Linked DNA regions of Desulfatibacillum aliphaticivorans DSM 15576. The protein of the gene in region 3 interacts with the protein of the main gene of each other region in a pairwise test. Links are inferred from orthologs where the notes say so. Each region holds a gene or a part of one and is shown on either strand. Other genes may lie near its edges.

Region 1 (7,957 bases), on a different replicon or contig from region 3:
AGCCTTCGTCATCGCCGAAAGCAGCCACAACGGTCTTGGTGTAATGGATGATAAAGCAGTCTTCGGCAGGCTCCCAGTAGGGAACAGGCTCCATAACGAAAGCGTAGGCGCCGGGCCGCTTGATCTGGTATTCGGCTTTCCATGCGGGTTGGTCCATAACCTTGGAGGCTTTCAGGCTTTTGGCCAGGTCCGTGGTTTTGCCTTCATGAGCCACGGTGAACGACTTGGGGGCGACCAGTTCCATGCCGATCAGTTCCATGGGATGGGAGAAGGACAGATCCAGGGTGATGGTGCGGTTGTCATCTTCCATGACCATGTTGTCGGACGGAATCACCATGCCGTAATGGGCGTAGGTGGAACCGCAAAACAAACAGACCAGGGCCAATGCGCTCAGCAAGCAAATTTTCTTCATGTTCTCGCTCCTTAAAAAGTAAGTGGTTTGGTTAAGTATACTGCTATGAAAATAAAGCAAACGCCGTATAAACAAAAAAAAGCCAACCCCTTTTTGCAAAAAGGATTGGCCTTCATGACCGTTATTTATGTATGTGTCGCTGCCGCCCCCGATGTTTCGGGGGGGTGGAAAGACTTCTGTCTTGCCGATTATGTTGGGAATACACCAAAACTTCCCAAAAAAGTCAACCTAAAATATTCACCGCCGAACCGCCCAATTAGAAATCAGCAGCCTCCGGCGGCGGACTGAAAAACAGGAGCCTCCGGCGGCCCGCTTTTGAAAAAGCGGGGCAAAACCTTTTAAATGGCGCTTCGCGCAAAATCAGGGGAGAATAGGGCAGTCATTCCCAAGGGCTCCTCCACCGGTCATTCCAGAGCGTTTTTTGTTGGGAGTCCAGCGTCGCAGTTTTTGGGTAGCCCTGGCAAGGCGGTTTTTTGCCAGGGTTGCGAAGCAACATGGTTTTCGACCTTCTATGTGTTGGGATTCCTGTTAAGCTGAACGGACGGAAGGTATTATCATAATCAATCAAACCAGGGCGTGGATAATCATTATCCGCCGCCGGGCAATCCCGGTTTCAACAAGCCTCAGCGGCCGCCCTTATTGGCCTTGCGGCCCCCGGCATTGCATGCCGCGGCTGGCCTCGGAGATTTTGTCTCTGCAGGACCAATGGGCTCCCTGGGAGGTTCGGTTTGGCCGGGAGATATTCCAGCGAACGCCCTAAAACCGGGGGCATCACCCTTCGTCTTGAATCTCGCCGTTCAGGAGGGCCTGGATGACGGCTTTGACGTGTTCGATGGGCACGTCGGTCTTGCAGCCGGGGCAGCAGGAGGCCATGCGCTCCCAGTTTTTTTCGTCCCTAAGGACGGCTTCCAGGAATGGCCATTTGCGGCACATTTTGGGTTTGACCGGGTGGATGGAGCATTTGTCCGTAAAGAAGATGCATTTGCCGTCTTCTCCTTGAGCCAGGACCGGCTTTCCTCCGGAGAGTTGGCAGTATTCCGCCCTGACCGTCTCAGGCGATTTGCCGATGAACTCGGCGATGGCCTGGATGTCCGTTTCCGTTACGTATGTGCCGCCGTAGCCTTGGCAGCATTTGCCGCACATGGTGCATTCAAAAATGTCTGAAGATTTGAGTTCTTTCAATTCCGATCCAAAATAATATTCCACCCGGCTTATAGGCAGTGCCGGGAGTCCAAGGCCCTTTTAAGCGTCAGAGCGTCTGTGTATTTCAGGTCGCCCCCGATGGGAACGCCCGAGGCTATGCGAGTGATTTTTACGCCCGAGCCCTCGAGGACCTGGCGCAAATAATTGGCTGTGGATTCCCCCTCCACGCTGGTGCCTGTGGCCACAACCACTTCCTTGATTTTTTCCTTTTTCAATCTCTCCACAAGCTCGCGGATGCGCAGGTTGTCCGGCCCCACGCCGTTCATGGGCGACAAACACCCCTGCAAGACGTGATACCGCCCCTTGAACGCCCCGGATTTTTCCAGGGCCACCATGTCCGTGCCTTGCTCCACCACGCAGACCACATCCTGATCCCGGGTCGCGTCCCGGCAGATGTGGCACGGATCCGAGTCGGCCAGGCCGTAGCAGACCGAGCACAGCCGGACCGTTTCCTTGGCTTCGGATATGGACTCAGCCAAAGCCTGGGCGTCCTTGACCGATCCTCTTAAAATATGGAGGGCCAGGCGTTCGGCGGTTTTCTCTCCGATTCCAGGCAGCTTGGAAAGCTGTTTGATCAGATTGACCAGGCTGGGAGGGTAAAAGGACATGAAAGGAAAAACCTCATAAAAAAATTAGAACAGGCCGGGAATGTTCATGCCGCCCGTGAGCTTGCCCATTTCGCCTTGCACCATGTCCTGGCTTTTGTTCAGGCCTTCGTTAACGGCCGCCAAAACCATGTCCTGGAGCATTTCCACGTCTTCAGGGTCAACCACTTCCTTCTCGATCTCAATGGACAGAACCTGCTGCTTGCCGTTCACAACCACCTTGACCATGCCGCCGCCCGCGGAGGCTTCCACGGTCTTGTCCCCCAGTTCCTCCTGGAGTTTGGCCATCTGGTTCTGGAGCTTTTGAGCCTGCTTCATGATGTTGCCCATTCCCTTTTTCATGCATTCCTCCTTGTGCAAATAATGCTGGCGCCAAGCAAAGCCCGGCGCCCCGTTTACTGCGTATTATTTTGGCTCCCGGTTTTTTGGAACCAGGTTCCTATATTATTCCATTTGACGAATTTCTACAACCTTGCCGCCGAAAATCCGCACCGCTTCCTCCACCAGGGGGTGGTTCAACGCCTCCTGCTCCAGTTCCCGGCGCTTTTCCGCCTGGTTCATGACCGGGGCGGTCCGGTTTTCCTCGCTGGGCTCTTCGATGACGAATTGCACCTTGCGGCCGAAGAGGCTTTTGCATACGCCCGTGAGAATCGTCTGATTTTCCGGGGTGTTCAACTGATCCCGCGAAAAAGGCGCGCCGTCGGTTTCCAGGACGAAGCGGCCTTTTTCATATTCCTTTAAACGGCATTTTTCAAGGGTGAGGCCCAGCATAATGCTTTTTTCCTGCACATCCTTGGAAAAAGCCTCCCACGGATCTCCTTCAAACGGCGGCGGCTCCGGCTCGTCCTCTTCAGGCTCCGGGGCCGGTGCAGCCGGTTCTTCAGGCGTTGCAGCCTCCTGGACGACGTCCGGTTGAACCTCCCGGGTTTCATATTGGGGAGGACCGTAGTCCGGCTCCATGTCCGGGATAATGGGCTCGGAGTCGGCCGCAGCGTATGTGGGATCCGGCTCAGGATAATAAGGCGACTCGTCGTCCGACTGATAAGCATCCGAGTCGGCAGCCTGCTCGGGAATGGATTCCTCTTCAGGCTCCGGCGGGGCGCTCTCCACAGGAGCTTGCGGTTCGGGTTCCGGCGCCGCCTGGGGCTCCTCCTCCGGCGGTTCGGGCTCGGGTTCCGGTTCCGGTGTAACTTCCTTTTCAGGCTCCGCCGGCGGCTCCGGTTCGGGTTCGGGCTCCGGCTCAGGTGCAAGTGCTTCCTGCGGCTCCGGTTCGGTCTGAGGGTCAGACGCGGCGACAGGAGTGGATTCCTCGTGTTGAGGCGCCGCTTCCGCTGCGGAAGCCGTTGTCTCTTCCGGCGCAGGAGGCGCGCTTCCACCGCCGGACTCCGGCAGGGCGGGCGCCGGGCCGGATGCCGGGCCGATATTTATAATCTGGTCTTTGGACGCCGGCTGAGAGGCCAGAACCTCCAAGGCGGCGACTAAAGAGTCTATGGCGACGGCCGGGGTGATTTCGCAAATGCGGATCAGAGCCACTTCCAGGGCGAGCCTGGGCTGGGGCGACAGCCTGACCGCGGCCTCTTCTTTAAAAAGCAGGCTCAGGACCTGATTCACAAAAGCAGGAGACGCATTGGCGACCTGCTCCTGCATGGCCTGGATCTCGCCGGGAGGAATGTCCAGGAGCAGGCCGGGATCCCGGACCGTTTTCACCACGGTGAGATTCCGCAGGTGGTCCAACAGGTCGGCCATGACCTGCTTCAGGTCGTATCCCCTGGCGTAAAGTTGGTCCACGGCGGTGAGGCAGGCCGGGACGTCCCGGTCTAAAAGAGCCTGGGCCAGGGCGAACAAGGACTTGCGTCCGGCCACGCCCAAAATGTCCAGAACCTTTTCAAAGGACGCTTCGCCCGTGGAATAAGCCATGACCTGATCCAAAAGGCTCAACGCATCGCGCATGCAGCCGCCGGAGCGCCGGGCTACGGCCCACAAGCTTTGCTCCTCGATGGTGAAGTTTTCCAGCCCCGCCAGTTTGGCCAGATGCCCCACAATGTCGTCCAGGCTGATACGCTTGAAATCGTAGCGCTGGCACCTGGAAAGGATGGTCACCGGAATCTTATGGCTTTCCGTGGTGGCCAGGATGAACATCACGTGGGGCGGCGGCTCCTCCAGGGTTTTCAAGAGCGCGTTGAAGGCGGCCTGGGAGAGCATGTGCACTTCGTCGATGATGTACACCTTGTAGTTGCCCAAAGCCGGGGCGTACTGCACGTTTTCCCGAAGCTCCCGGACCTGCTCCACGCTGTTGTTGGACGCCCCGTCGATTTCAAACACGTCCACCGCGTTGCTGGCTGCGATTTCCTTGCACGAAGCGCAAACGCCGCAGGGCTCGGGCGTGGGGCCGTTCACGCAATTCATGGCCTTGGCCAGAATGCGCGCCACCGTGGTCTTGCCCGTGCCGCGAGGGCCGGAAAGGCACAGGGCGTGGGCCACCCGTTCCTGATTAATGGCGTTTTTCAGGGTTTCGGTAACATGAGGCTGGGCCACCACCTCGTCAAAGGTCTGGGGCCTGTATTTTCGAGCAAGTACAAGATAGGACATGGATTACCTGTAGGACCGCTATCCTGGATGAGTTCGGGAAAAAATAGCTGACTCTGGTTTCATAAACAATTTAAGGCTGGCTATCAAGACTTAGTGGAAAAAATCCGTCCGATTTGCCAAGAATCTTAATTGCTCTTATTCAAAAGTAAAATAAAATCAATTTTTTGTAAAAAATCTGCCGCAGTCCCCACGCCCATCTTTGGGTGGCCCAGGAAGCGTGGTTTGCTGCCTGGGTTGCTTAGCAACACAAGGTGCGACCTGCAAAGATGATAGAAATCGTAAACGTCAGGCGGGCGAAAAACCCGGTTCGAAACCGTTTTATCGTAGTTGCGAGGTCTCCTCGCAGTAGTCGCCGGGTCTCTCAGCCTGTTGTTGCGCGGTCCCCGCGCCCGTAGCCTCAGGGCTTGCCCTGCTCTTTATCCTGTCATTCCTGCCAACGCAGGAATCCAGAGTCCCTGTTTTTCATGAATTCGGGTTGCATCCGTTCTCCCGGCGTTTTTATAAAGGACGCTGGGTTCCCGTTTCCGGAATTTTGTCATGATGATTGCAAACCGCCGTAATCATCCCGCCAAAATTCCTCCACGGGAATGACGGCTGAGGAGATGCGCCTTCCTAAAGCCGCAATTCGGCGGGAAGCGCAGGGGGCAGGGCTTGCCCTGCTTTTGGAGGGTGGCCCAGGCAGCGCAGTTTGCTGCCTGGGTTGCTTTAGCAACACAAGGTGCGACCAACAAAGGCGTTAGAAATCGTAAATGTCAGGCGGGCGAAAAACCCGGTTCGAAACCGTTTTATCGTAGTTGCGAGGTCTCCTCGCAGTAGTCGCCGGGTCTCCCAGCCTGTCGTTGCGCGGTTCCCGCGCCCGTAGCCTCAGGGCTTGCCCTGTCGGCAGTTGCGAGGTCTCCTCGCTATGTGCTCCAAACGGAGTCGTTTACTCCCTGGCCTTTTCCCGCCAGAACGCTTCCCTGCCGGAAATATAAGGATGGGACTCGGACAACTCCGCCTCCTCCCTAAGGGATTTCGCCTTTTCATAATACTTGCGGGCCTCTTCCTCCCTGCCGAGGGACTGGCAGCAAAAGGCGACGGACTCCATAGCCGCAATGGTTTCAGGATGGCTTTTGCCGTAATACTGTTCATAGGCGTTCATGGCTTGAATCATAAGGGGCAGGGCGGATGCAAAATCTCCCTTGTCCACATAGGCGCCTCCCAGCCAGTGCTGGGCCTGCACGGCAAAGATGCTGTTCAGACCAAAATGGCTTTCCTGGAAGTCCAATAACTTCAGGTACGAATCGATGGCCTTATCCAACTCGCCTCGGGAATACAATAGCCGGGACTGGCGCTCCATGGCTTTGGCGTACATATCCGCACTGACCTGGGGATTTTTCTCGCAAATGGCGAAAAGCTCATCCACGACTTCTTGAGCATTGTCGTAGTCCGGCGTTTCAATGTACAGGTTGGCCAGGCTAAGGAGAGCGTTGCATTCTTTCAAGCTGCCCTGGCCGAAAACACGACGGTATATCTCCCGGCTTTGCTGATGGAATTTTTCCGATTCGCCGTATTTGCCCAACCATTGTTTTATCAAGCCCATGGTGCACATTTGGTCCGCCGCAGCAACTTCCAGGAGCCCGAGGTCTTTAGTCTCATTAGGTAATGTTTTTGCCAAAAAATTTTCCGCAGTCAGCAGGGCTTCCTCCTGGCGCGTCATCAGGGCGTATTGGCAATAGTTTGCTCCCCATTCAAATTTTTCAGACCTTAACAAAGGAAGGCCTTTTTTAAAATTTTTTCTGGCCTGCTCATACTCTCCCAAATTGTTTTGGGCGTTGGCAATGCCCGTCAAGGCCCGTCCGTAGATGAGGCTATCCGTCCGGCCCGCATCTTCTTCGATTGCTATCGCCTCGCCATAATACGTTTTGGATGCAACATAGTCGGACGCCAAAGAAGAGGCGGACCCCAAAGAACAATACGTCCCGGAAATTTCTTCATGCTCAGGCCCCAGAACGTCAACCTGCAAGGACAGAGCCTCTTTATAATAATCCCGGGCTTTTTGGGGACGGTTATAAACGATCATTATGCCGCCTAATAATGAAAGGTCTTCTATGACTTTCTTAGAATGGGATCCCAGTCGATTTTTATTTACGGCAATGGCGTTGAGATAGCATTGCTCCGCTTTGTCAATGTTGTTCCATTCCACAAATAATGAAGCTGAAAAGTCCCAGCACCGGGCGATTCTTTTGTCATCCGGTCCAAAGGCCTTTGTTAAAATTTCAATCGCCTTATCCCGCCTTTGCTCCACTTCATCCATTCGGCCCCGTGCCATGGACACTCCGGCGCAGGCAAGATAGGCATATGCCATGTCCTCGGATTCCGGTCCTTGTTCCTTTGCGATTTTTTCCAGCGATTTTTGGCACTCTGGCTCCTGTTCCGCCAGTTCTTCCAGGGAGGTTTTTTCCTCTTCTTTCGCTGCTTGATTACTCGCAGAGGCTGCACAGGAAGCCAACACGCAAATCAAGATAAACGTACAAGCCAAGCCAAGAACCTTGTCAAATCGCGATCCAATACCATGGGTCGTCATGGCGTTTCTCCTAATATCCAGTGCATCGAGGATAAAAAAAACTAAACAAAACGGATTATTGTTGGATGAATGGCATAATATTACCGTGATTCCATTGGATTATCAAGGGGATTTTGTTGATTATACCAGGCGGTGGGTTAGGGGGCGCCGCCTCAATGCCTGATTCGATACATAGGGAGCAGGACTTGCTTTACTATTGCCTGTCATTCCTGCCAACGCAGGAATCCAGGGGCATCCGTCTTCCCGGCGTTTTTTGAAAAGGCTGGGTTCTCGTTTTCAAAATTTTTTCAGGATGATTGCAAACCGCCGTAATCATCCCGCCAAAATTCCTCCACGGGAATGACGGCCAACGGGGCGCCGCTTTCAAGCCAAGGCCGGGGGGGGAACGATGCAGACTCCGCGCCTGCTCTGCGTGTGCAACCTTTACATGCCCAACTTCTCGTTCCCATGCTTTGCGTGGGAATGCATACGAAAGTATCTGAAATCAAACCTGTTTCAAGGATTGGGTAGGCCTTTCGACGCAAGAAACGCTCAACTTGAATAAACGCCATTCGCTCGCCGGTCGTTCCCGATTTCCTATTT
Region 2 (4,938 bases), on a different replicon or contig from region 3:
CGATGAAATCCTTGGCGACCTCCACCGTGGAGGGATTGCTGGGACGCAGGCGGCGGTAGATTTCCACCAGAGCCTCTTCCCGGGATTCCACCTTGTCCAGCAGCAGGGCCTTGCGAACCGAATCGCCGCCCGTGCCGGGGGCGCTGTACAGGATCTCGAATTTCTGAACCCCGGCGTCGCGCATGGCTTCCAGGGTGGCTTCGTCAATTTCGTGGTTCGCCGGATAAAGCACTTCGCCGGTCTTGGGATCCAAAACCCTTCTGGCGAGCACCTTATCCTCCAGGTCCTCCTGAAGAATAGCCACCTTTTCGATCCCGGCCTGAGCCATGGTCTTCACGGCCCGCTGGGTGAACAGACGCCCCTTCTTCACGATGACTTCGTCGGAATCCGGCATTTTAACGGTGATGCTGGCCCGTTGGCCCCGCAAGGTTTTCGCATCGAATTCCTTGAACAGGGTCTTGGGGGTTAACGTCAACTTTTCCGTCTGGTAGAAATAGTTCAAAAGGTCTTCGGTGCTGTACCCGAAGGCCTTGAAAAGCAACGTCGCAGGGAACTTTCTGCGCCGGTCGATGCGGATGTACAAGACATCCTTGGGATCGATTTCCATGTCGATCCAGGAGCCGCGCACAGGAATGATCCTGGCGGTGTATATGACCTTGCCGCTGGCGTGGCTCTTGCCTTTGTCATGGTCGAAAAAGACGCCCGAGGAACGATGAAGCTGGCTGACCACAACCCTCTCCGTGCCGTTTATGACAAAGGTGCCTTGTTCTGTCATGAGGGGAATGGTGCCGAAATAAATTTCCTGTTCCTTGATGTCGCGAATGTTCTGGATGCCTTTTTCCTTGTCTACGTCAAAGACAACCAGTCGAACCGTGATGCGAATGGGCACCTCGTAGGTCATGCCGCGATGCACACAGTCCTCCACCGAATATTTTATCTCGCCGAAACGGTACGAGACGAATTCCAGTGAAGCGGTGCCGGAGAAGTCCCGGATAGGAAACACCGAGTGAAATACTGCTTGAAGCCCGATGGTTTCCCTTTTTTCCGGAGGCACGTCCATTTGGAGGAACCTCTGGTAGGAGATGCGCTGCATCTCGATGAGGTTGGGAATATCAACGATCTTGGCAATCTTGCCGAAACTTTTTCGTAAACGCTGTTGCGTCAAGGGCCTGTCCGCCATGGTTTCTCCCTAAGAAAGTGCAGGTTGTTTTTCCAGTGTTTAGGAAATGGCCCTGATACCGATAACCACTTGTAAAAAAAAGGCCGGAAACAGGTTGGCCTGTTCCCGCTTCCGGCCTTGAAACAAAAACTACTTGATGTCGACTTGAGCGCCGGCGCCTTCCAGTTGCTCTTTGACCTTTTCGGCGTCTTCCTTGGCAATGCCTTCTTTGACAGCCTTGGGAGCTTCTTCGACCAGAGCTTTGGCTTCTTTGAGGCCCAAACCGGTGATGGCGCGGACTTCCTTGATGACCTGGATCTTCTTGTCGCCGGCGGAAAGAAGAATAACGTCGAATTCGGTCTTTTCTTCTTCTGCATCAGCGGCGGCGGGGCCGGCCATGGCGACTGCGGCCACGGGGGCGGCGGCGGAAACGCCGAACTTCTCTTCAATGTCCTTGATCAGTTCGGAGAGTTCCAGAACGGTCATGTTTGCAATGAATTCCAATACATCTTCTTTGGTGATGTCAGCCATTATATTAATCCTCCTAAATATTCTAAGCAGCGCTTCGGCGCTTGTCCCGGCATTCGGCCGGGAAAGAATTGGTTTCCCAAAACAGGTTTAAGCGAATTAGGCCGCTTCCTTTTGGTCTCTGACAGCTTGCAGAGCGTAAAGCAGCTTCCTGGGGACGCCGGCCAGGCACTGCACCAAGCCGGTGGGCAACGAGTTGAGGGTCCCGGCGATCTGGCCCAGCAATACTTCGCGGGGGGGCAGGTCGGCCAGGGCTTTCAGCCCGTCCAGGTTCACGAGTTTACCATCGAGGACGCCGATTTTGATTTCAAACTTTTTGTTGTTCTTGGCGAACTCGGTGAGAGCTTTTGTAGGTTCGACGGGATCTTCATAGGCCAAGCAAACGGCGCAGGGGCCTTTAAGCTCGTCCTTCAAAACTTCCAGGTCCGTTCCTTCGATTGCCAGAGTCATCAAGGTATTCTTGACGACCTGATACTCGGCGGAAGCAGCCCGGAGGCCTTTGCGGAGTTCGCTCATTGCGGCGACGTTGAGTCCTCTGAAGTCCGTGAGAATCGCTAGTTTGGCCTTTTCCGCTCTCACATGCAGGTCTTCTACGACCTTTTTCTTATCTTCCGGTCTCAAAGGTCTTTCACACCTCCTTCCAATAGTGTTCTGTAAAAAACCGCACAAGCGCGTGTTTTGGGCTGGCTGCTTGTATGGGCTTTGTCTCGGCAGGCCGGATACCCGTTCCATTAAGCGCCATGGTCAATGGCGCACCTGCGGTCTTTGACAGAAGGTTATAAGGTTCAAGTGGTTATGTCGGACGGCGGTCCATTTCCTGAGAAAACCCGCCGAAAATCCCATTGTCATCCGGCGCCGCAAAATAGCGCGAAGGGGAGCGTTTTTAACACCCCCCTCCCGAAGCGGCTTGCCGGCGATTTCCGGCGCGGTGATCATGCACGAAACGGCATGGCCGCCTATTTTACAATATCTTTAACCAGGGTCGGATCGATTTTCACGCCCGGGCCCATGGTTGTGGAGACAGCAATGCTCTTCATGTACGTACCCTTGGCCGCTGAGGGCTTAAGGCGCTGTACGGTCTCGAAAAAAGCGCTGATGTTATCCAGCAGTTTCTCCGCGCCAAAGGAAACCTTGCCCATGGGGGCGTGGAGGATGCCTGCCCTTTCCACGCGAAAGTCGATTTTACCGGCCTTCAGTTCCTGAACGGCCTTGGCGACGTCAAAGGTCACGGTTCCGGTTTTGGCGTTGGGCATCAGGCCCCTGGGGCCCAGGATGCGGCCCATTTTACCAACCGTACCCATCATATCGGGGGTGGCTATGGCCTTATCGAAATCCAGCCAACCGCCCTGAATTTTCTCCACCAGATCGTCGTTGCCCACAAAGTCGGCGCCGGCTTCCTTGGCTTCGGCTTCCTTTTCGCCCTTGGCGAAGACCAGAACCCGGACGTCCTTGCCGGTTCCGTGGGGAAGCACGCAGGTGCCGCGGACCATCTGATCTGCATGGCGGGGATCGACGCCCAAACGAACCGCCACATCCACCGTCTCGTCAAACTTGGCGTAAGAGGATTCGATGGCGGCTTGCAAGGCCTCCAGGACGCCGTATTTCAGGTCCCGGTTCACCTTTTTCTTGGATTCTAAAAATTTTTTTCCAGGCTTGCCCATAACTCCAGACTCCTTATATCAGGCTAGACCACTTCTATGCCCATGCTTCTGGCGGTCCCAGCAATGATCTTGCTGGCGCCTGCCATATCTTTTGCATTGAGGTCCACCATTTTAAGATTGGCGATATCCTCTACCTGGGCCTTGGTGATCTTGCCGACCTTGATTTTTTTGGGGTCGGAAGATCCCTTGGCCAGCTTCGCCGCCTTAAGAATCAGAACGGAGGCCGGAGGGGTCTTGGTGATGAAAGAGAAAGACCGGTCCTGATAGACCGTCAAAACAACGGGAATCACCATCCCTTCCTGGTCGGCAGTCCTTGCATTGAAGGCCTTGCAGAACTCCATGATATTGACGCCGTGCTGACCCAGGGCAGGTCCGATGGGGGGGGAAGGATTGGCCTTGCCCGCCTGAACCTGCAACTTGACCATCGCTAATACTTTTTTTGCCATTTTACCGATTCCTTGTTCCTACAGTTTTGTAACCTGGACAAAGTCAAGCTCCACGGGAGTCGCCCGGCCGAATATACTGACCATGACCTTGATCTTGCCTTTTTCCGGGTTAACGGCTTCTACTGAGCCGTTAAAATTGGTGAACGGGCCGTCAATGACCCGGACTTCGTCTCCGGTTTCGAACAAATACTTGGGTTGAGGCTTCAACTTGCCCGCCTCAATCTGATCCACGATTCTCGATGCTTCCTCATCCGAAAGCGGTGAAGGCTTGTTCCTGCCGCCCAGAAAACCGGTGACCTTTGCCGTGTCGTTCACCAAATGCCAGGTTTCGTCGTCCAGGTGCATTTGCACCAGGATGTACCCTGGGTAGAATTTTCTCTGAGAGGTTTTCCGTTTGCCTTTGACCAGTTCCACCACCTGCTCGGTGGGAATCAGGACCTGACCGAATTTGTCGGAGAAACGGGACGAGGCAATCCGTTCTTCCAGAGCGGTCTTCACCTTATTTTCAAAACCTGAATAAACGTGAACGACGTACCATTTGAGAGCCAATTTCTTGCCTCCTCGGGCCTGGGTTCGCTATCCGATAACGAGCCTGACGATTTCAGTCAGGCCCATGTCCACCAGCCCCAAAAACATGGAGATGACGGCCACTAAGATGATAACTACCGCAGTGGACCCAACGGTTTGCTTCCTGGAAGGCCAGGTAACTTTTTTCAACTCACCGCGAACTTCCCGGAGAAACTGAACCGAATTCGTCCAAAAAGCAGGGCCCTTGGGGCCTTCTGAAGCCAAAGCCTGCTTGGGCGCCGGTGCGGGCGCCGGTTTTTTAGGAGCGCCGTTCAGCTCCATTTCCTGAGCCGCACTTTTGGCCTTTTTCTTTTTGGAATCCGGTTTTTTTCGCTGTAAACGTCCCATAATTCCTTACATTTCTTCAAATGCCGAAAGCCCAAAGCGCCGCCGACTGTGGGCGGCGGCAGCCCTGAGCTTAAGGATTTGCCGAAAAATTATTTGGCAGGCCAGGAGGGATTTGAACCCCCAGCCTTCGGATTTGGAGTCCGCCGCTCTACCGTTAGAGCTACTGGCCTGCAAGACGACCGCTTTTATTTCACTTCCTTATGCAGGGTGTGACGACGGCAAAAGCGGC
Region 3 (9,014 bases):
AAAGGCCGTAGGCCAATGCCCGGATTGCGGCGAATCCCTGGCCCACGAATCAGGATGCCTGGTTTGCCATTCCTGCGGCTTCTCCAAGTGCTCCTGACAAGATTGACCAAACGCTGACTTTCAGTTCACAGGGTGAGATATCAGTACTCCATAAGGAATGGGTTTCCAAGATGTATCCCGAGGCAAACCACACGCCCCATCAGACCGATAACATTGATTTGAGGCTTTGCATCTCCCTGCTCTTCATGGCGTTCGGATATGCGCTGCTTTCCGTCTGTCTGTTCCGGGTTCTGGCTTTTGCCATGAACAGCACCTCGTTTTTTATGCTGTATGTCTGCACGGGCATGCCTTTGGGCGCTTTATTTGCAAAACTGCGATACAAAAATCCTCTGACGGGCGTTTTGCGCGGCGCCCAAACACTGGTTATTCTTGCCTTATGCTACCCGGTATTAGGCTGGATTATAGCCCATGGCCCCTGCCCTCTACTGGAAACCGCCCAATACCAAATCCAATTTGGGGCCTTATGGAAGCAACTGGGGTACATGACCCTGGCGACCAGTCCCTTGTTCATCCTATGGGGTGCGGCGGAGTATTCCGGGTATGAAGCCGCCCTGGCCGCACCCAAAGTCAAAAAATATTTTTACCTCCTCTTCGTCTGGGGACTGGCCTGCGCCCTGGCTGTAGGCGCTTTTACCATACCTCGTTTAGGGTGGCTGCCGACTGTTTGTATTGCATTAGCCGCCGGATTAGCCTCGTGGATGGTCCTGAATCTTCATAAGTTTCAAAACAAGAAGATTGTGATCATCGCCGCCTGTTTTGCGGCGGCCTGTTTTGCAGCCGATCTTTTCGAGCCCGTGTATATGAAAAGCATTTTACCGGGCGGGCTGCACAGAATAAAAGAAATCCTGAACAATGGGGATATGATGAGCGACGCTCCCTTGCCTGCTACAGGGAGGGAAAGCCGCTTGATTCATCAATCCTGGGGCAAGTATTGCCATATCGAACTCGTCGAAAGCAACGTCCGGGGGCTTCAGTACGTTTTAGGGTTTTTCGATGGGAGTTTTATCTGGGCCAGCCTTCCCGTTGGAAAAATTTCAGGACGCCTTGACGACATGGCCTTTGAAACGGTCCAGCCTGGAAGCGATGTTTGCGTGTTAGGCGCTGGAGGCGGCAGGCAGGTTCAACAAGCCCTGGCCTGCGGGGCTAAGTCCATAACGGCGGTGGATATCATTCCCGAAGTGTTTCCCTTATTCCAAGGCGACCTGGCATGGGCGAACGGGGGGGTATATGTGGATCCCCGCGTGCAGTGCATCGCCGGAGACGGCAGGCATTATCTGGAAAACACAGACAAGAAATTCGACTTGATCATTCTGCCTCACACGGAGTCTTTTGCAGCAACGCGGAGGGCGGCCATTGAACCAGGCCGGTTCGTTCACACGGTCGAGGCGTTTGAATCCATGAAAAAACGGTTGAAACCCCACGGTGCATTGGCTATTGTTAAATCAGTGGATAGGGAAAACAAATTTTTTTTTACTTGTGCAAACGGACTGGCGGAAGCGGGATTGAACGTCAAGGGCTGGAGCACCTTTGGCGAAGGAAATCCTTATAAAATCCATGAATTCATCTTGTTAGCTACCTTGCGGGATTATGAATCGGACTATTTTCCCGCTGCAATTCAAACAGCGGCAGACCATCCGGAGCCGCCGGTCTATTATGAAGATTTTCCCAAAACCCCGGCATTGCATGATTCATCCCCGTGGACGATGGGTTTAAGCGGCCTGTTCTTTGAACCCAACACCCTGAAAAAAAGCCTTATCTGCATCTTTCTCCTGGCTGTTTCAGGTACGGCCGCGCTTATGCTGTTTTCCGTTCGTTCTCCATCCGTTGATTTGCCGCCTTACAAAATGGTTGTTATTCTGCTTGCAGGCATAGCCGTCGGCGCCAATGCCGTGTGTCTGGAAAACGCCCTGATATTCTGGTTGATTCCCTGGCTGTTCAACCCCTTGTCCGCGTTCTTTGTAGGGGCAGCCGTTTTTCTGGCTTTATGGGGTTTTTCCAGCTTTGGGTTAAAACATTGGAAATGGATCGCCCTAATAGGTTTAGCGGGTTCTGTGGGGCTACTAGTATTTGCGCCTCAATGGCAAAGCGTTGCTATCGTTCCGGCTTTGATCGCCGCAATTCTGGGAAGCGGTTTGTTGTTTCCCTTGATGGGAATCCACTATCGGAAATTGCTGATAGTGGTGTTTCTGGCGGACGCCCTGGGAGGTTTAATCGGCGGATTGTTGGGCGTCTGGGGTCCCATGCTGGCAGGCCTTGAGTATTACTTTAAGTTGCTGCCCGCAATCCCTTTTGTTACAATACTTCTGGCTGGCGCCGCAGTTTGGAGGCAAACCGGACGGGAGTGAACTTTCAATCCAAGCAAAGAGGCGTTATTGTGCATTCTTGTTAGGTGACAGGCGCAGGAGACGAAAGGGTAAAGGCCGTAGGCCAATACCCGGATTGCGGCGAATCCCTGGCCCTTGAGTCAGGATGCCTGGTTTGCCACTCCCGCGGCTTCTCAAAATGCTCCTGATAACATGACAATCCGGTCCACGCGCCGGCTTTCTGTTCACAGGACTAAAAATCGAATCTCCAAAGGAATGGGTTCCCAAAATGTTTCCCGAGGAAAACCACACGACCGCCTCCCGGGCCGGTGATTTTGAATTGAGGCTTTGCATCTCCCTGCTGTTTATGGCGTTCGGATATTCGCTGCTTTCCGTCTGTCTGTTTCGCATTCTGGCCTTTGCTTTGAACAGCACCTCGTTTTTCATGCTGTATGTATGCGCTGGCATGCCTTTGGGCGCCTTGTTCGCAAAAATTCGTTACCAGGGCGCAATCAAAGGGGTTTTACGCGGCGCTCAGTCGCTGGTCGTTCTTGCCGTCTGCTTTCCTGTTTTAGGCTGGATCGTCGCCCATGGCCCCTGTCCTCTTTTGGAGAGCATTCAATATCAAATCCGGTTCGAGGACTTATGGAAGCAACTGGGGTACATGACCCTGGCCACAAGCCCACTGTTCGTACTTTGGGGGGCAGCGGAGTATTCCGGCTATGAAGCCGCCCTGGAATCCCCTGGAATAAAAAAGTACTTTTACCTCATATTCGTGTGGGGGCTGGCATGCGCCCTGGCCGTAGGCGCCTTTACCATCCCCCGCCTGGGGTGGCTGCCTACGGTTTGCATTGCTTTAGCGGCCGGGCTTGTCTCCTGGATGGTTTTAAACTTCCATAGACTCCAAAACCGGATGATACTCATCTTTATTGTATGCTTTGGGGCGGCCTGGTTTGCAGCCGGTCTTTTTGAAACCGCCTATATGAAAAGCATTTTGCCGGGCGGTTTGCACCGGATCGGGGAGACGTTGAAAAACAAGGATTTTCTGGACGGCGCCCCCCTGCCGGAGGATGCGAAAAGCCGATTGATCCATCAATCCTGGGGCAAGTATTGCCATATAGAACTCACGGAAACCAAATTCAAGAATTTCAGCCGCATCCTGGGTTTTTACGATGGATGCTTTATCTGGGGCGGCCTGCCTGTCGGAAAGTTTTCCGGAACCATGGACGATATCGCCTTTCAAACGGTTGAGCCGGGCAGCGATATTTGCGTGCTGGGCTCCGGAGGAGGCAGGCAAGTGTATCAGGCTCTGGCCTTTGACGCAAAGTCCGTAACCGCAGTGGATATCATCCCTGAAGTGTTTCCCCTGTTCCAGGGCGATCTGGCATGGGCGAACGGCGGAGCCTATACGGATCCCCGGGTGGAATGCATCGACGGAGACGGCAGGCATTACCTGGAAAACTCTGAAAAAATGTACGACCTGATCATCCTGCCGCACACGGAGTCTTTCGCTGCAACCCGTAAGGCGGCCATCGAGCCCGGCCGGTTCGTCCACACTGTAGAGGCGTTTCAATCCATGAAGAAGCGCCTTAAGCCCCATGGGGCGCTTGCCATAATCAAATCGGTGGACCGGGGGAACAAGTTGTTTTTCAGTTGCGCAAACGGATTGTTAGAGGCGGGATTGGACGTTCAGGGCTGGAGTTCGTTTGGAGAGAAAAACCCTTTCGGCGTTCATGGTTTTATTTTATTGGCCACCCTGCCTGGTCGCCAGGCGCCGGTTATTCCTTCAGAGGTCCCAATACTCACGGCCCTTCCCATGCAGCCGACCTACTATGATACATTCCCCAAAACCCCGGCATTGCATGATTCGTCGCCGTGGATGATGGGTCTGACAGGGCTGTTTTTTGAACCCAACATGTTGAAAAAAAGCCTGGTCTGCATTTTTCTCCTGGCGGTTTCAGGGGCGGCGGCAATCATGTTTTTTTCACTCCGTTCCCAATCCGTTGATTTGCCGCCCGGCAAACTGGTTCTCTTGCTGTTCGCGGGAATAGCCATCGGGACTAATGCCGTTTGCCTGGAAAACGCCTTGATTTTCTGGCTGATCCCCCGGCTCTTCAATCCGTTGTCCGCATTTTTCGTGGGCGCGGCCGTGTTTTTGGCCTTATGGGGGTTTTCCAGCTTTGGTTTAAAGCATTGGCGATGGATCGCCCTCTTAGGTATAACGGGCTCAATCGGGCTTTTGCTTTTTGCGCCCCAATGGCAAGGCCTTGCAATCGCTCTGGCTTTAATGGCGGCCATATTGGGAAGCGGGCTCTTGTTTCCGTTGATGGGAATTCGCTTTAAAAATCTGCTGCTGATCGTGTTTCTATCGGACGCTCTGGGAGGCTTGATCGGCGGATTGCTGGGCGTCTGGATGCCCATGCTGGCGGGTCTTGAAAATTACTACAAATTATTGCCCATTATTCCATTTGCAACCATACTCCTGACCGGCGCCGCCGTGCGGCGACAGATTGGCCGAGAGTGAGTTTTTCATTACGACGGAAACGCATCTTGAATTGACGTTGGGTGAACCTGCAGAATGCCGTCAGCTTACGACAATTTTTTTACTCTATTTCACCCGAACAATTTCTATTGTTTTCATATCTGCAGAACCACCCAACCTACGGCTTGTCATGAAGCGACGTAGGTTGGGAAGAGCTTGCGAAACCCAACAAAACAAGCAGGTTATTTCATAATTTAACAATAACTCCGACGCCTCAACAGAGATGGTGGAGGCGAAGGGCGATACCACTTCGCGTTAAGCGCTTTTCTGCCACTTTTTCCGGCCGTTTCCATTACCGTTATTGGCCAGCCTGGCGGGTTGGCAGGCCGTGTCGTAAGCGCGAGGCCCCAATAATTTGCGAAGATCCTTGGCCAAGTCCTTGCCGGCCGCCACACAGTTTGTTTCAGGAAGTTCTATCACCGCTTCAAATTTGGTCGGATCCACCAAATGCAAAAAGGCTTTGGACGCGCCCGGATGTTTGCCGCAAATTTCCTTGATCTGCTCCAACACCTCGTTTTCCATGCCGTTCATATTGGCGCGGATGTGCACGCTGGCCGTCCATTCGGAGTCTGCGTCTTCAATGGGCACGATTTTGTCGGCCAAAATTTTTGCGCCTTTTTCTTCCTTCTGAAGTTGGCCTTCCACCAGGAGGGCGTTTTCCACCACCAATAAATGGGACGAGGCCTTGTAGCATTCGGGGAAGACCACCACCTCCACCGAGCCCTTCATATCCTCCAGGGTGATGAAGGCCATGGGATCGCCTTTTTTTGTCACCAGATTTTTGGTGGACAAAATCATCCCCCCTACCCTTACGGCGGATTTATCGGGCATTTCCGGCAGGGTCAGGGTATCGGCGTTGGCAAATTTAATCAATATATCTTCATACTCGCCCAAGGGATGGCCCGTGAGGAAAAAACCCAGCGCCTCTTTTTCGCAGCTCAATTTGAGCTGATCGTCCCATTCCTCGATGTCCGGCAATTTAGGCGTGATCGTCGGCATTTCTATGGCGCCGAAAAGGCCCATTTGGGGATCATTCTTTTCTTTGGATATGCGCTGGCCGTGATCAATGGCGCTTTCCAGGACGGCCATTAACTGGGAGCGTTTGGCGCCCGTGCTGTCAAAGGCTCCCGCCTTAACCAGGCTTTCCAGCACTCTTTTATTGACCCGGCGCAAGTCCACCCTTTCGCACAGGTCGAAAATGTTCTCAAACGGCCCGTTGGCCTTGCGTTCCTCAACAATGGCTTCCACGGCGCCCTGGCCCACGCCTTTAATGGCGGCCATGCCGTAGACGATTTTCCCCTCCAAGACGGTAAAGCTGACGCTGCTTGTGTTTACGTCGGGAGGAAGGACCTCTATGTCGTGATCCCGGCACTCGGACATGAACTTGAGGACGTTGTCCGTGTTGTCCATTTCACTGGTCATGAGGGAGGCCATGAACTCGACCTGGAAATGAGTCTTGAGATAGGCGGTCTGAAAGGAAACCAGGGCGTAGGCCGCGCTATGGGATTTATTAAAGCCGTACTCGCCGAATTTTTCCATGAGGTTGAACAGGGCTTCGGCTTTTTTCAGGTCGACGTTGTTTTCCTTGCAGCCGTCCATAAAGCGGATGCGCTGCTGGGCCATTTTTTCGGCGATTTTCTTACCCATGGCTTTACGGAGATCGTCGGCCTCGGACATGCTGTAACTGGCCAGGGCGGCTGCGATCTGCATGACCTGCTCCTGGTACACAATAACGCCGTATGTGTCCTTGAGGATAGGCTCCAACTCGGGAAGCGCATAAGTGACGGGGATGTCCCCGTGCTTGCGCTTGACGAAATCGTCCACCATGCCCGAGTTCAAAGGGCCGGGACGATACAGGGCCACCACGGCCACCACGTCTTCAAAGCATTCGGGCTTAAGGCGCGCAAGGAGGTCTTTCATGCCGCTGCTTTCAAGCTGGAACACGCCTGTTGTGTCGCCTCGAGACAGAAGGTTATACGTGGCCTTGTCGGTCACATCCAAATGCATGAGGTCCGGGGGCGTTTTGCCCTGCCCCTCGATGAGCTTGATGGCGTTGTCGATGACCGTAAGATTTCGCAGCCCCAGAAAGTCAAACTTGACCAGCCCGATTTTTTCCACCCGTTTCATATCGAACTGGGTCACAACTTCGCCCTTTTTACCTTCATACAAGGGGAGGTATTCCACCAGGGGCTTGTCGGCGATTACCACGCCGGCGGCGTGGGTGGAGGCGTGGCGGGAGAGCCCTTCCAAAACCTGAGCCACTTCAATAAGCTCGGCGATTTCGGGCTTATCCTTCATGATTTCAAGAAGCTTAGGTTCCTGTTCCATGGCCTTTTTCAAGGTCATCTTGGGCGCTTCGGGGATGAGCTTGGCAATGACGTCCACCTCTCCCAAAGGAATGGCCATGGCCCGGCCAACGTCGCGAACCACAGCCCGGGCGTTCATGCTTCCAAAAGTGGTGATCTGGCTGACGTAATCCCCGCCGCCGTATTTTTCCACCACGTAATTAAAAGTGCGCTCCCGGCCCAGGATGCAAAAGTCCACGTCGATATCAGGCATGCTCTTACGGCCCGGATTCAGGAACCTTTCAAAGATCAGCTTATGCTCCAGAGGATCCAGGTCCGTAATTTCCAGGGCGTAGGCCACAAGGCTGCCTGCCGCGGAGCCGCGGCCTGGTCCCACGGGAATGCCGTTTCGCTTGCTCCATTGGATAAAGTCGGAGACGATGAGAAAATATCCGGGAAAGCCCATGTCCTGAATGACGCCCAATTCGTACTTCAGGCGCTCCAGATATTTTTCCTCGTCAACGTCCGGATTTACGGCCTTGATGGCGTCCATGCGTTTGTGGAAGCCGTCCCAGGTCATTTGGGTCAGGATTTCCGCTTCGGTTTTGCCTTCCTCCGTCGGAAACTGGGGAAAGTGAAAGGTGCTGAGGTCAAACTCTACATTGCACATTTCGGCGATCTTTACGGTATTATCCGTTGCGCCTGGAAATCCCTTGAAATATTCGATCATTTCCTGGGGGGATTTTAAATACAACTGATCCGTTCGGAATTTAAAGCGATTAGTATCGTGAATCGTTTTATTGGTTTGGATGCATAATAGAACTTCGTGAGCCTTGGCGTCCTTGGCCCTGAGATAATGGCAGTCGTTGGTTCCCACAAGGGGGATGTCCAGCTTTTCGGCCAGTTCCGCCAGTTTTTGGTTCATCTCCTCCTGTTCGGGCAGGCCGTTGTTTTGAATTTCCAAATAAAAATGATCCGGCCCGAAAAGGTTTTTATAGTAAAGGGCGGATTCCTCGGCCAGTTTCATCTGGCCGTCGGAGATGTACATGGGAATTTCGCCGTGAAGACAGGCGGAAAGGCAGATGAGCCCTTTGGAATGCTCTTCAAGGGCTTTTTTGTCTATACGCGGTTTATAATAAAACCCTTTACGCTGAGCCAGGGTGGCCAGCCTGCACAGGTTTTCGTATCCTTGGTTGTTTTCGGCCAGCAGCACCAGGTGGCGGTTGTCTTTATCCATGGGGGTTTTATCCTCCATGGACTTGCGGGCCACATAGCACTCGCAGCCTATGATCGGTTTGATGTCTTTGGATTTGGCCTTTTCGTAAAACTCCAGAATTCCGAACATGGTGCCATGGTCGGTAATGGCGCAGGCGTCCATGCCGAATTCCTTGCATTGGTTGACCAGGGCGTCCAGACGGATGGCCCCGTCCAAAAGGCTATACTGGGTGTGTACGTGCAGATGGACAAAGTCAGACATGGCTCTCTCTTGAAGCCGGGCGGGGCGGAAAGGCCGTTCCGCCCGGCTTGTATGTTAGAAAAGGATTGATGACAAACCGCGTTCTCCTTAGGGAGAACGGAAGGGATCAGGAATGATCCTGACGGTAGTTAGGCGCTTCCTTGGTGATGATCACGTCATGGACGTGACTTTCCTTAAGGCCTGCCACCGTAATTTTGGTAAAGCGGGCTTTTTCGCGCAGTTCCTCGATGGTTCTGCAGCCGGCGTAGCCCATACCCGACTTGAGGCCGCCCACCATCTGATAGATGTTGGCGCCCAGGGAGCCCCGGTAAGGCACCCTGCCCACGATTCCCTCAGGAACCATTTTT
Region 4 (7,812 bases), on a different replicon or contig from region 3:
TCGTGGCGGTTCAATCCTATTTTCAGGAAAACCTGGCCGACCGGTTTGAGCATCCCCGGAACATGGTTGTCGGGATTATTTCCTCGGACGTTTTGAACATTTCGGCCAAGCAGGCTTTGGAAGATAAGCAGGTGCATTTCGTCCCTTACGCCACGCTGAACAAATGGGAAGGCTCGGGCAAGGAACTGCTCGAGAACAGCGAAAAAATCACCCAGGACCTCATCCAGGCCACGGACTACCCCATGGACGGCATGGTCGCTTCGGTCATGAACCAGGACGTGCGCGACCATATGGGCGCCACCTCCCATCACTACCGGTGGCAGATCGCCATCAAGGCCAAAGGCGAGACCGGCGTCACCACGGTCAACGCCATCACCTGGCAGGTGGGGCGCACCGGCAACGTCACCCCCGTGCTGGAAGTGGAGCCCCTGAAGCTCTCCGGCGCCACCATCCGCAGGGTGACGGCCCATAACGCCGGACGCATTCGCGAAAAAGGCGCGGGCGTCGGCGCAAGCATCGAGGTCATCCGCTCCGGCGAGGTCATTCCCAAGCTGGAAAACGTCTTGACTCCCTCGGATGATACGCTAATCCCGGAAAACTGCCCGGTCTGCGAAACGCCCCTGGAATGGAACAACGATTTTTTGAAATGCCCCAACCTCAACTGCAAGGCCCGGGTGGAGCAGCGCATCCGCCATTGGTTTCGGATTCTGGGCAACGCGGACTGGTTCGGCATAAAAACCGTGGAACGGCTTGTGGCCGGAGGATTTGACAGCCTGGAGAAAATCTACGCCATGACCGAGGAGGACTTTTTATCGCTCGAGTTCGGGCCGGTGCAGTCAAAGAATCTGGTGGAGGCAATCGGTCTGAGCAAGTCCCGGCCCGTGGAGGACTGGCGATTTTTGGCGGCATTCGGCATTAGCGACCTGGGCGAAGGCGACAGCCGCAAGATTCTCTCCTTTTTCCCCCTGGAGGAATTGCTGGACAAAACCCGGGACGACATCGTCGCCCTGCACGGCTTCGGGGATGTCACCAGCATATCCATAGAAAAAGGCCTGAAGGCTTTAGGCCCCACCATCCGCCACATGCTGGACTTGGGATTCAACCTCCAGCCTACGCCCCTGAAATCCGAGATGGACGTCTCCAGCCCTATTTCCGGAAAAGGCGTGGTGTTTACCGGAAGCATGGAAACGGGCTCCCGCAAGGACATGGAGGAAAAGGCCCGGTCTTTGGGCGCCAACGTGCAAAAAGCAGTGACGGGCAAGACCGATTACCTGATTTGCGGCGCCAAAGTGGGCGCTAAAAAGACCCAAAAAGCTCAGGATTTAGGCGTAACCGTGCTGACGGAACAGGAATACCTCCAATTGCTGGAGGGCGGGGAATCCCAATCCTCTCCCGAGCAAATGAGCCTGTTTTGATGCCAAGGCGGCGCACAAAATGAGGGCCATTTTTTTGACGCCCCGGCCCCTCGCAGCGCCGGCTTCCCTGTTTGATCAACTCAGATATTTCTGATAGGTCTTGTCAATTCCCATGATGTGGTTCACAAGCCAGTTTTTGAGAAAATTTCCAAGGGTAGAGGCCATCACAGGCTCCCCGGCGTCTAGCTTGGCTTTCAACTCCACAACCTGTTTGGTAAAAAGCCTATGCTCCTCCTGGTGGCTCGCCAAATTCGGATAAGTGCTTTGCTTCAGAGCCATTTCTTCGTTATTGAAATGGGTTTTCGTGTAGGCGACCAGTTCGTTGCAGGTGGCCTGCATGGCATCCCTGGCCTTGCCGACCTTCATGGCTTCATAAAATCTGTTGGTAAGGTCAATGAGTTTTTTATGTTCATTGTCAAAACGGGGCACTCCCACGCTGTACTTTTCATCCCAGTTAAAAAATGCCATTTTGCTCTCCTTTGCTTTCCGTTCTCTGTAACGGCTTGCAAATTGTTGTTATTTCAGGCGCCCCCTATGAGCGCGGCGGCGACTGGCACACTGCATTTTCAATCTTAAACGGAATTTAAGCAAAAAACATACCATGGCCCCTGTCTAATAAAGACAGTTTGCTTCCCGGATTTTCGCCCTCCGGGCGCGAGGCATAGGACTTTGAAGCATGGAACTTGACATAAAATCCTCGGGCATATACCTTAAAACAATAATGAATTTAGGAAGTTATCTCTATTTGAAATACACTTCAAAGACCAGAATGCATTGTTTCTTAAATGAAAAAACACTCACATCCTTACGGAAGCAAAACCATTATCCCCGGAGGAATAGTGAAGTATGTTGAAGTCTAACTGCTTTGTGATTGTCGCTGTATTGATTTATACATTTTTATCTGCTGGTTTCTCCCACAGTTCGTCGGCGCAGGCCTTCCAACCATCCCAACCGCTAACTGTTAAGGCCGCTGTTTTAAAAAATTTTCCGCCGCATTATACAACGGATGCAAACGGCAAGCCGTCCGGGTTTGCGGTGGATGTTCTGGAAAGAGTAGCTCAAATCGCCAATATCCAGGTGGAATACATCGTTAAGGAGGACTGGCAGGAGGTTTTCGAAGCTCTCAAATCGGGCGAGGCGGACCTCATCCCGGACCAAGGAATAACCGACCGGCGAGAGCAATGGTTTGACTACTCAATTCCCACGGAAACCTCTCCGATTCGCATTTTTGTTCTTGCAGAGACGGCGGGCGTTGAATCTCTGGACGACCTTATTGGAAAAAAGACGGCTGTCGTGGCGTTGAATGTCGGAGAGGCCATTGTTGCAAGGAAACCTGCCATTAAACCGATTGTATTTGACAATGTGGAGGCCGCGCTACTCAGTCTGCTGTCCGGCAATGTGGACGCCCTGATTTTTCCGGAGCCGGTGTTAATGACGTTCGCCCGGGAGGCCAGGGTGGACCGGAGGATAAAAAGAGCGGGAAGCCCTTTGAGAACGGTAAAAAGAGGGATAGCGGTCCGAAAAGGGAATATAACTCTTTTAAACAGGCTGAATCCGGCGATTGAACAATTTCTTCAATCCAAGGAATACTCCCGGATCTATACCAAATGGCACGGAGAGCCCACCCCCTTCTGGAACACATTCCGTGTGACATTGGCCATGCTTGGCTTTTTGTCCCTGACGGCCGTAATCATGGGGTACTGGCGATACCGGTCCATGGCGGTTTTGAATATCGAGTTGAAAAAACAGATCCGATTGCGGGAGGCCGCCGAACAGGATCTGAAGGCCTCCTATGATACTTTAGAGCAAAAGGTGGAGGAACGCACCCGAAAGCTGAAAGCAGCCCTTTCCGAAGTTAAAACGTTATCAGGTTTGCTTCCCATCTGTTCCCATTGCAAGAAAATCCGTGACGACCAGGGCTATTGGAAGCAGATCGAATCTTATATACAGGAGCACTCCGAAGCCGAGTTCAGCCATAGCATATGCCGGGATTGCGCGGCAAAACATTACCCCGAGTTGAAAATATACGAAATCATGGATGCAGAAGACAACGAATCTTCCGACTAAATCCTTAACCGGTCCATCATTAGCCCTTCCATGAGGCGATTCTTTCGCAAGCCTCTTCCAGCACGGGAAATTCCTTGGCAAAGCAAAAGCGCACCAGAGAGTCCCCTGAGTCGTCATGGAAGAACGCCCGGCCCGGTACGCTGGACACGCCGGTTTTTTCCAAAATATGCATGGCCCGGGTGAACGAATCGTGTCCCGGCACGCCGGAAACGTCGGCCAGCACGTAATAGGCGCCTTCCGGGCGATAAGGCTTCATGCCGGCCTTTTCAATCGTATCGCAGAAAAGATCCCGCTTTTTCTGATGATCCCGGGCCAGGCCCTCGTAATAATCCCTGCCAAGCATGTTCATGCCCGCGGCCACGCCCATTTGCAAAGGCGCGGGAGCGCACACGTAAACCAGATCGTTCAGATGGGTGATTGCCTCGGTCACGTCCGCAGGGCAGATGCAGTAGCCCAAACGCCAGCCTGTGATGGCGTAGGTCTTGGAAGCGCCGGACATGGTCACGGTCCGCCCTTCCAGGCCTGGATGAAGACCGGGGCATAGATGGGTGCGTCCGTCGTACAGAAAGTGCTCGTAGATTTCGTCGGAAAAAATCACCAGGTCATGCTTTTGCGCGGCTTCCGCAATCAGGTCGATTTCCCCGGCGGTCATGACATGCCCGGAGGGATTGCCGGGCGTGCACAACACGATGCCTTTTGTTCGGGGAGTGACGGCCTTGGCCAAGGCGTCCGGCTCGATCTCCCAGGTTCCCGGCTTTGTGGGGACGAAAACCGGAACCGCGCCCACAGCCTCCAGAGTGCTGGCGTGATATCCGTAATAGGGCTCGAACAAAATCACCTCGTCCCCGGGATTCAACAGCGCCATGGCCGCGCAATAGAACACGCCGGTGGCGCCCAGGCTGGCCACGATCTCGGTTTCCGGGTCGGGGCGGCGTCCGTAAAAGGCCGCGGTTTTGCCGGCAATGGCCTGACGCAGCTCGGGCAGTCCGTGATTGGGAGTGTACACGTTATAGCCCTCGTCCATGGCCTTTTTCGCGCCGGCGATGACCTCATCCGGGACCTTGATGTCGCAAACTCCCTGAGCCAGATTGATGCCGCCCGCCTCGCGGCAGGCCGTGGTCATGGTTCTGATATCGCTTTGCCGAATGTTCTGCCCTCTTGCGGAAATCCGCATAAAACGCCTCTCTTCTATTGTTTGATTATTAATTTGGATGCTATTGGATCTCAAAGGCCGCTAAATGCCATCTCATGGATCAACAGGCCATCAATACCTTTCCATTCGGCGCATTTCAACATGCTTTTGAATATGCTGCGAAATATTTGTTGTCTGGAGCTTTAAAACTTGGGCTGAATTTTGGCCTGCTTGCAGATTTCGTTGGCCGTGATGCGATCAAGAAATTGATTTTTTTTTACCGGCGCGGCCTGATTGCCGTTCGTGTAAATGGAGCGGCGCCTTCCCTTAATAGATAAAAGCCATTTGCCTCAAGATGCTTGACGAGGTCCCGCCGTTTCACAGACATTGTCAACCTCAATAGCAAGCTGCTCAAACAACGCGTTTCCTTTGGGCATTTCCTTATTCAGCTCTTTGCACGCCAATATCATTCGAAATGCTGCAGCGGAGTCTCTCCCCAAAAAATCACTCCCACAACGCCTCCACAATGGATTCGGGCTGCAGGCCGTATATGGGAACGCGGCGGGCGTTCATATGCCGGGCGATTTCCCGGGCCATGCCCAAAGCGGCCGGATGCTTTTCCTCCGCGTCCAGCACCAGGCTTCGGATATGGTTTTCCCTGCCGATGCTTCCGGCCATGGCTAAAACTTCTTCATGCAAGGGCAAGAGCGCCCCGTCCCTTGTTTTATCCAAGCAGATGTTGGCCCGGCCGTCCGTGACCAGCACTATGCGCGGCCAGGGGGCCCGCTTTCTTTGGAGGGCCTTTTTCGCTATTTTCAATCCCAGGGCCATACCCGCGCAAAGAGGCGTGGTTCCGCCGGTTGGCAAGGTTCTGAGCTTTCGCTCCGCCAGGTTGATGCTTTTTGTGGGCGGCAGAAGCACCTCGGCCTTGCGTCCTTTAAAGGCGATCATGGCGGCTTCGCTCCGGTCCTTATAGGCCTGGGCCAGAAGATGCATGATCGCCGCCTTGGTTTGGGTCATGAGCGTACTGCCCATGGAGCCGGAAGCGTCCACCACAAAGACGAACAAAGCTCCGGTTTTGTGGGTGCGTGATTTCCGCCTCCAGTCGTCAGGCTGGATGGGTATGGCGAGTCCTCCGGCAGGGCGGGACAGGGCGTACGGAGCGGCGGCGCGCAGGGTGGCGTCCAGGGCAAGGTCGCCGCCCTCCTGATTGCGGGATATCCGCGTGTAGCGGCCTCGCTTTTCCAGGGCGGGAGCTTTTTGAAAGCGGCCTTTCTCCGGCTCTTTCCCCCGGGGAAACGGCATCCTGAAAGTCCTGGCTGAAAGATCGTCCGCCTTTCCCGGCTTGAAAACCTCCCCGGCCGCCTCAGATCCCGAGGGGCTGGGCCGCAGGCCCCTTTCCCTGGGACAGCCGTTTTCCAAAGGCGCGTCCTGCTCGCTCTCAGTCGGACTCTCTTTTTTCAGGAGTTTTTTTTTACGTTGCTCCCGCGTCCGAAGGCCATCCATGACTTTTTCCACGGCCCGGGAGTGGTCGGGAACGTCGTCAAAGGGCTGTCTGCGCATGCGATGGCTCACGGCCAGTTTGGCGGCCGCCTCCACGTCGTCCAGGGTCGCGTCCCGGCGTCCTTCAAAGGCGGCGTGGGTTTTGGCGGTTTTCAGGATGACCAAGTCCGCCCGATGCCCGTCCACGCCCAATTGCACGGCCATTTCCGTGATGGCGCGGATGACCGAGTCGTCCGCCTTGACCTTGGGAAAAATCCTCCGTGCCTTGGCGATGCGGGTTTTCAGGGCGTTTTCCCGCTTGCGCCATTTGTTTAGAAAGGCCTTGGGATTGGATTCGTATTCCTCCCAGCGCCGCAGCAAGGCGTCCCGCTGATCCAGGTCGTGAATGCCCTCCACATACACGGAAAGGCCGAAGCGATCCAGCAACTGGGGCCGTAAATCCCCTTCCTCAGGATTCATGGTGCCCACCAGGATGAACCGGGCCGGATGGGTGAAGCTCACGCCTTCGCGCTCCACGGTGTTTACGCCCATGGCTGCGCTGTCCAGGAGGATGTCCACAATATGGTCGTCCAGGAGGTTGACCTCATCCACGTACAAGACGCCGCGATTGGCGCTGGCCAGGATTCCCGGCTCGAACCGTTTTTCACCCGTGGACAGGGCGTGCTCCAGGTCCATGGCGCCCGCCACCCGGTCTTCCGTGGCGTTGATGGGCAGTTCCAAAACCTTTCGCTGCCTTTTTTGGACCGGCAAGGGGCCGTTTTCGGCGGCCTTGCGGCAATGGGGGCACATCAGGTCCGTCGAGTGGGGATTGCATTGAAAGGGGCAGGCCTCCACCACGTCGATTTCAGGCAGGATGGCCGCCAAAGCCCGCACCACCGTGCTTTTGCCCGTGCCTTTTTCGCCACGGATGAGCATGCCGCCGATCTTGGGATTGACGGCGTTCAAAAGCAGGCCCAGGCGCATGAGATCCTGGCCGATAAACGCCGTGAAGGGATAGGTATAGGTCATCAATAATCCGTTTCTTTTTTAGGCTGCCCGTTTTTTTCCGCCGCCTTTTTTCCGCTTGAGCTGCTTTTCCTTTAAAAAACGCCGAATTTCCTGGAGGATGATTTCCGGCTCGTCATCCTGGAGAAAATGGCCGGCCGTGGCAATCTTCACCGAAGGCGCGTGATTAGGCAGCATCTCCTCGAACTTCTCCATAAACCAGGGAACGAACACAGGATCTTTCATGCCCCAGATCACCTGAGTGCGCACGTCCCAGCCCTCCAGGCGCCTGCCGGTATCCCGCAAAAGCCGCCAGGTCTTGTCCAGGGGCCCCATGGGAACCTGCCGCACGGATTTCATGATGGCGGTGCGGTCCCGCACCATCTGGAAGGGGTAAAGGTATCCGTCCATGGCCTTTTTGTGCAACTGCCGCCTGGAGTTGACAATGCCCAGATGCATGCCCGCCTTCAGGAAGACATTCCAGTCCATGGCCATTTTCTTGCCCGCAATGGGGACCTTATAGGACCATAAATAGGGAAAGGCCCAGGCCCCCAGGCATTGGATAAACTCCTTGGGCGATCCGGGCAGAAAGCCCGTGGTGTTCATGGGGATCAGCCGCGAGAACAGGTCCTTGTTCCGGGCTGCATAGGAAAGCCCGATGATCCCGCCCCAGTCCTGGCAGATGAGGGTGATGTCCTTCAGCCCCAGACT

The links.
Region 1: the proteins of dnaE (region 3) and dnaX interact in binary tests that used the Escherichia coli proteins (3 or more experiments, as listed by UniProt). The link is inferred for Desulfatibacillum aliphaticivorans DSM 15576 from one-to-one orthologs.
Region 2: the proteins of dnaE (region 3) and rplL interact in binary tests that used the Escherichia coli proteins (3 or more experiments, as listed by UniProt). The link is inferred for Desulfatibacillum aliphaticivorans DSM 15576 from one-to-one orthologs.
Region 4: the proteins of dnaE (region 3) and G491_RS0105965 interact in binary tests that used the Escherichia coli proteins (3 or more experiments, as listed by UniProt). The link is inferred for Desulfatibacillum aliphaticivorans DSM 15576 from one-to-one orthologs.

The regions. Positions count from the first base shown.
Region 1 is NZ_AUCT01000011.1:82,796-90,752, reverse strand. Bases 2,238-5,234 are described here. They hold dnaX (DNA polymerase III subunit gamma/tau), read right to left. Parts: upstream 4,810-5,234; coding sequence 2,665-4,809; downstream 2,238-2,664. Other genes in these bases: G491_RS0112345 (YbaB/EbfC family nucleoid-associated protein), read right to left, coding at 2,248-2,562. Also shown: G491_RS0112360 (DUF4198 domain-containing protein), read right to left, coding at 1-412; G491_RS35455 (hypothetical protein), read left to right, coding at 458-700; G491_RS30605 (YkgJ family cysteine cluster protein), read right to left, coding at 1,184-1,594; recombination mediator RecR, read right to left, coding at 1,624-2,223; G491_RS0112335 (tetratricopeptide repeat protein), read right to left, coding at 5,735-7,375. UniProt on the Escherichia coli protein: Part of the beta sliding clamp loading complex, which hydrolyzes ATP to load the beta clamp onto primed DNA to form the DNA replication pre-initiation complex.
Region 2 is NZ_AUCT01000047.1:527-5,464, reverse strand. The notes cover bases 1-2,836. They hold rplL (50S ribosomal protein L7/L12), read right to left. Parts: upstream 1,691-2,836; coding sequence 1,310-1,690; downstream 1-1,309. Other genes in these bases: rplA (50S ribosomal protein L1), read right to left, coding at 2,644-2,836; rplJ (50S ribosomal protein L10), read right to left, coding at 1,787-2,308; rpoB (DNA-directed RNA polymerase subunit beta), read right to left, coding at 1-1,180. Also shown: more of rplA, read right to left, coding at 2,837-3,348; rplK (50S ribosomal protein L11), read right to left, coding at 3,372-3,794; transcription termination/antitermination protein NusG, read right to left, coding at 3,813-4,343; preprotein translocase subunit SecE, read right to left, coding at 4,371-4,709; rpmG (50S ribosomal protein L33), read right to left, coding at 4,895-4,938. UniProt on the Escherichia coli protein: The binding site for several of the GTPase factors involved in protein synthesis (IF-2, EF-Tu, EF-G and RF3). Is thus essential for accurate translation.
Region 3 is NZ_AUCT01000025.1:79,482-88,495, forward strand. The notes cover bases 4,961-9,014. They hold dnaE (DNA polymerase III subunit alpha), read right to left. Parts: upstream 8,668-9,014; coding sequence 5,161-8,667; downstream 4,961-5,160. Other genes in these bases: guaB (IMP dehydrogenase), read right to left, coding at 8,774-9,014. Outside these bases: G491_RS0120315 (vitamin B12-dependent ribonucleotide reductase), read left to right, coding at 1-97; G491_RS0120320 (spermine/spermidine synthase domain-containing protein), read left to right, coding at 171-2,405; G491_RS0120325 (spermine/spermidine synthase domain-containing protein), read left to right, coding at 2,653-4,887. UniProt on the Escherichia coli protein: DNA polymerase III is a complex, multichain enzyme responsible for most of the replicative synthesis in bacteria. This DNA polymerase also exhibits 3' to 5' exonuclease activity. The alpha chain is the DNA polymerase catalytic subunit.
Region 4 is NZ_AUCT01000003.1:387,733-395,544, forward strand. Bases 2,580-5,431 are described here. They hold G491_RS0105965 (pyridoxal phosphate-dependent aminotransferase), read right to left. Parts: upstream 4,657-5,431; coding sequence 3,502-4,656; downstream 2,580-3,501. Other genes in these bases: G491_RS33440 (transporter substrate-binding domain-containing protein), read left to right, coding at 2,580-3,482; G491_RS35330 (hypothetical protein), read left to right, coding at 4,731-4,952; G491_RS0105975 (magnesium chelatase subunit D family protein), read right to left, coding at 5,119-5,431. In the rest of the region: G491_RS0105950 (BRCT domain-containing protein), read left to right, coding at 1-1,415; G491_RS0105955 (bacteriohemerythrin), read right to left, coding at 1,491-1,883; more of G491_RS33440, read left to right, coding at 2,262-2,579; more of G491_RS0105975, read right to left, coding at 5,432-7,125; G491_RS0105980 (alpha/beta fold hydrolase), read right to left, coding at 7,144-7,812. UniProt on the Escherichia coli protein: Shows aminotransferase activity with methionine and histidine as substrates, and to a lesser extent also with phenylalanine.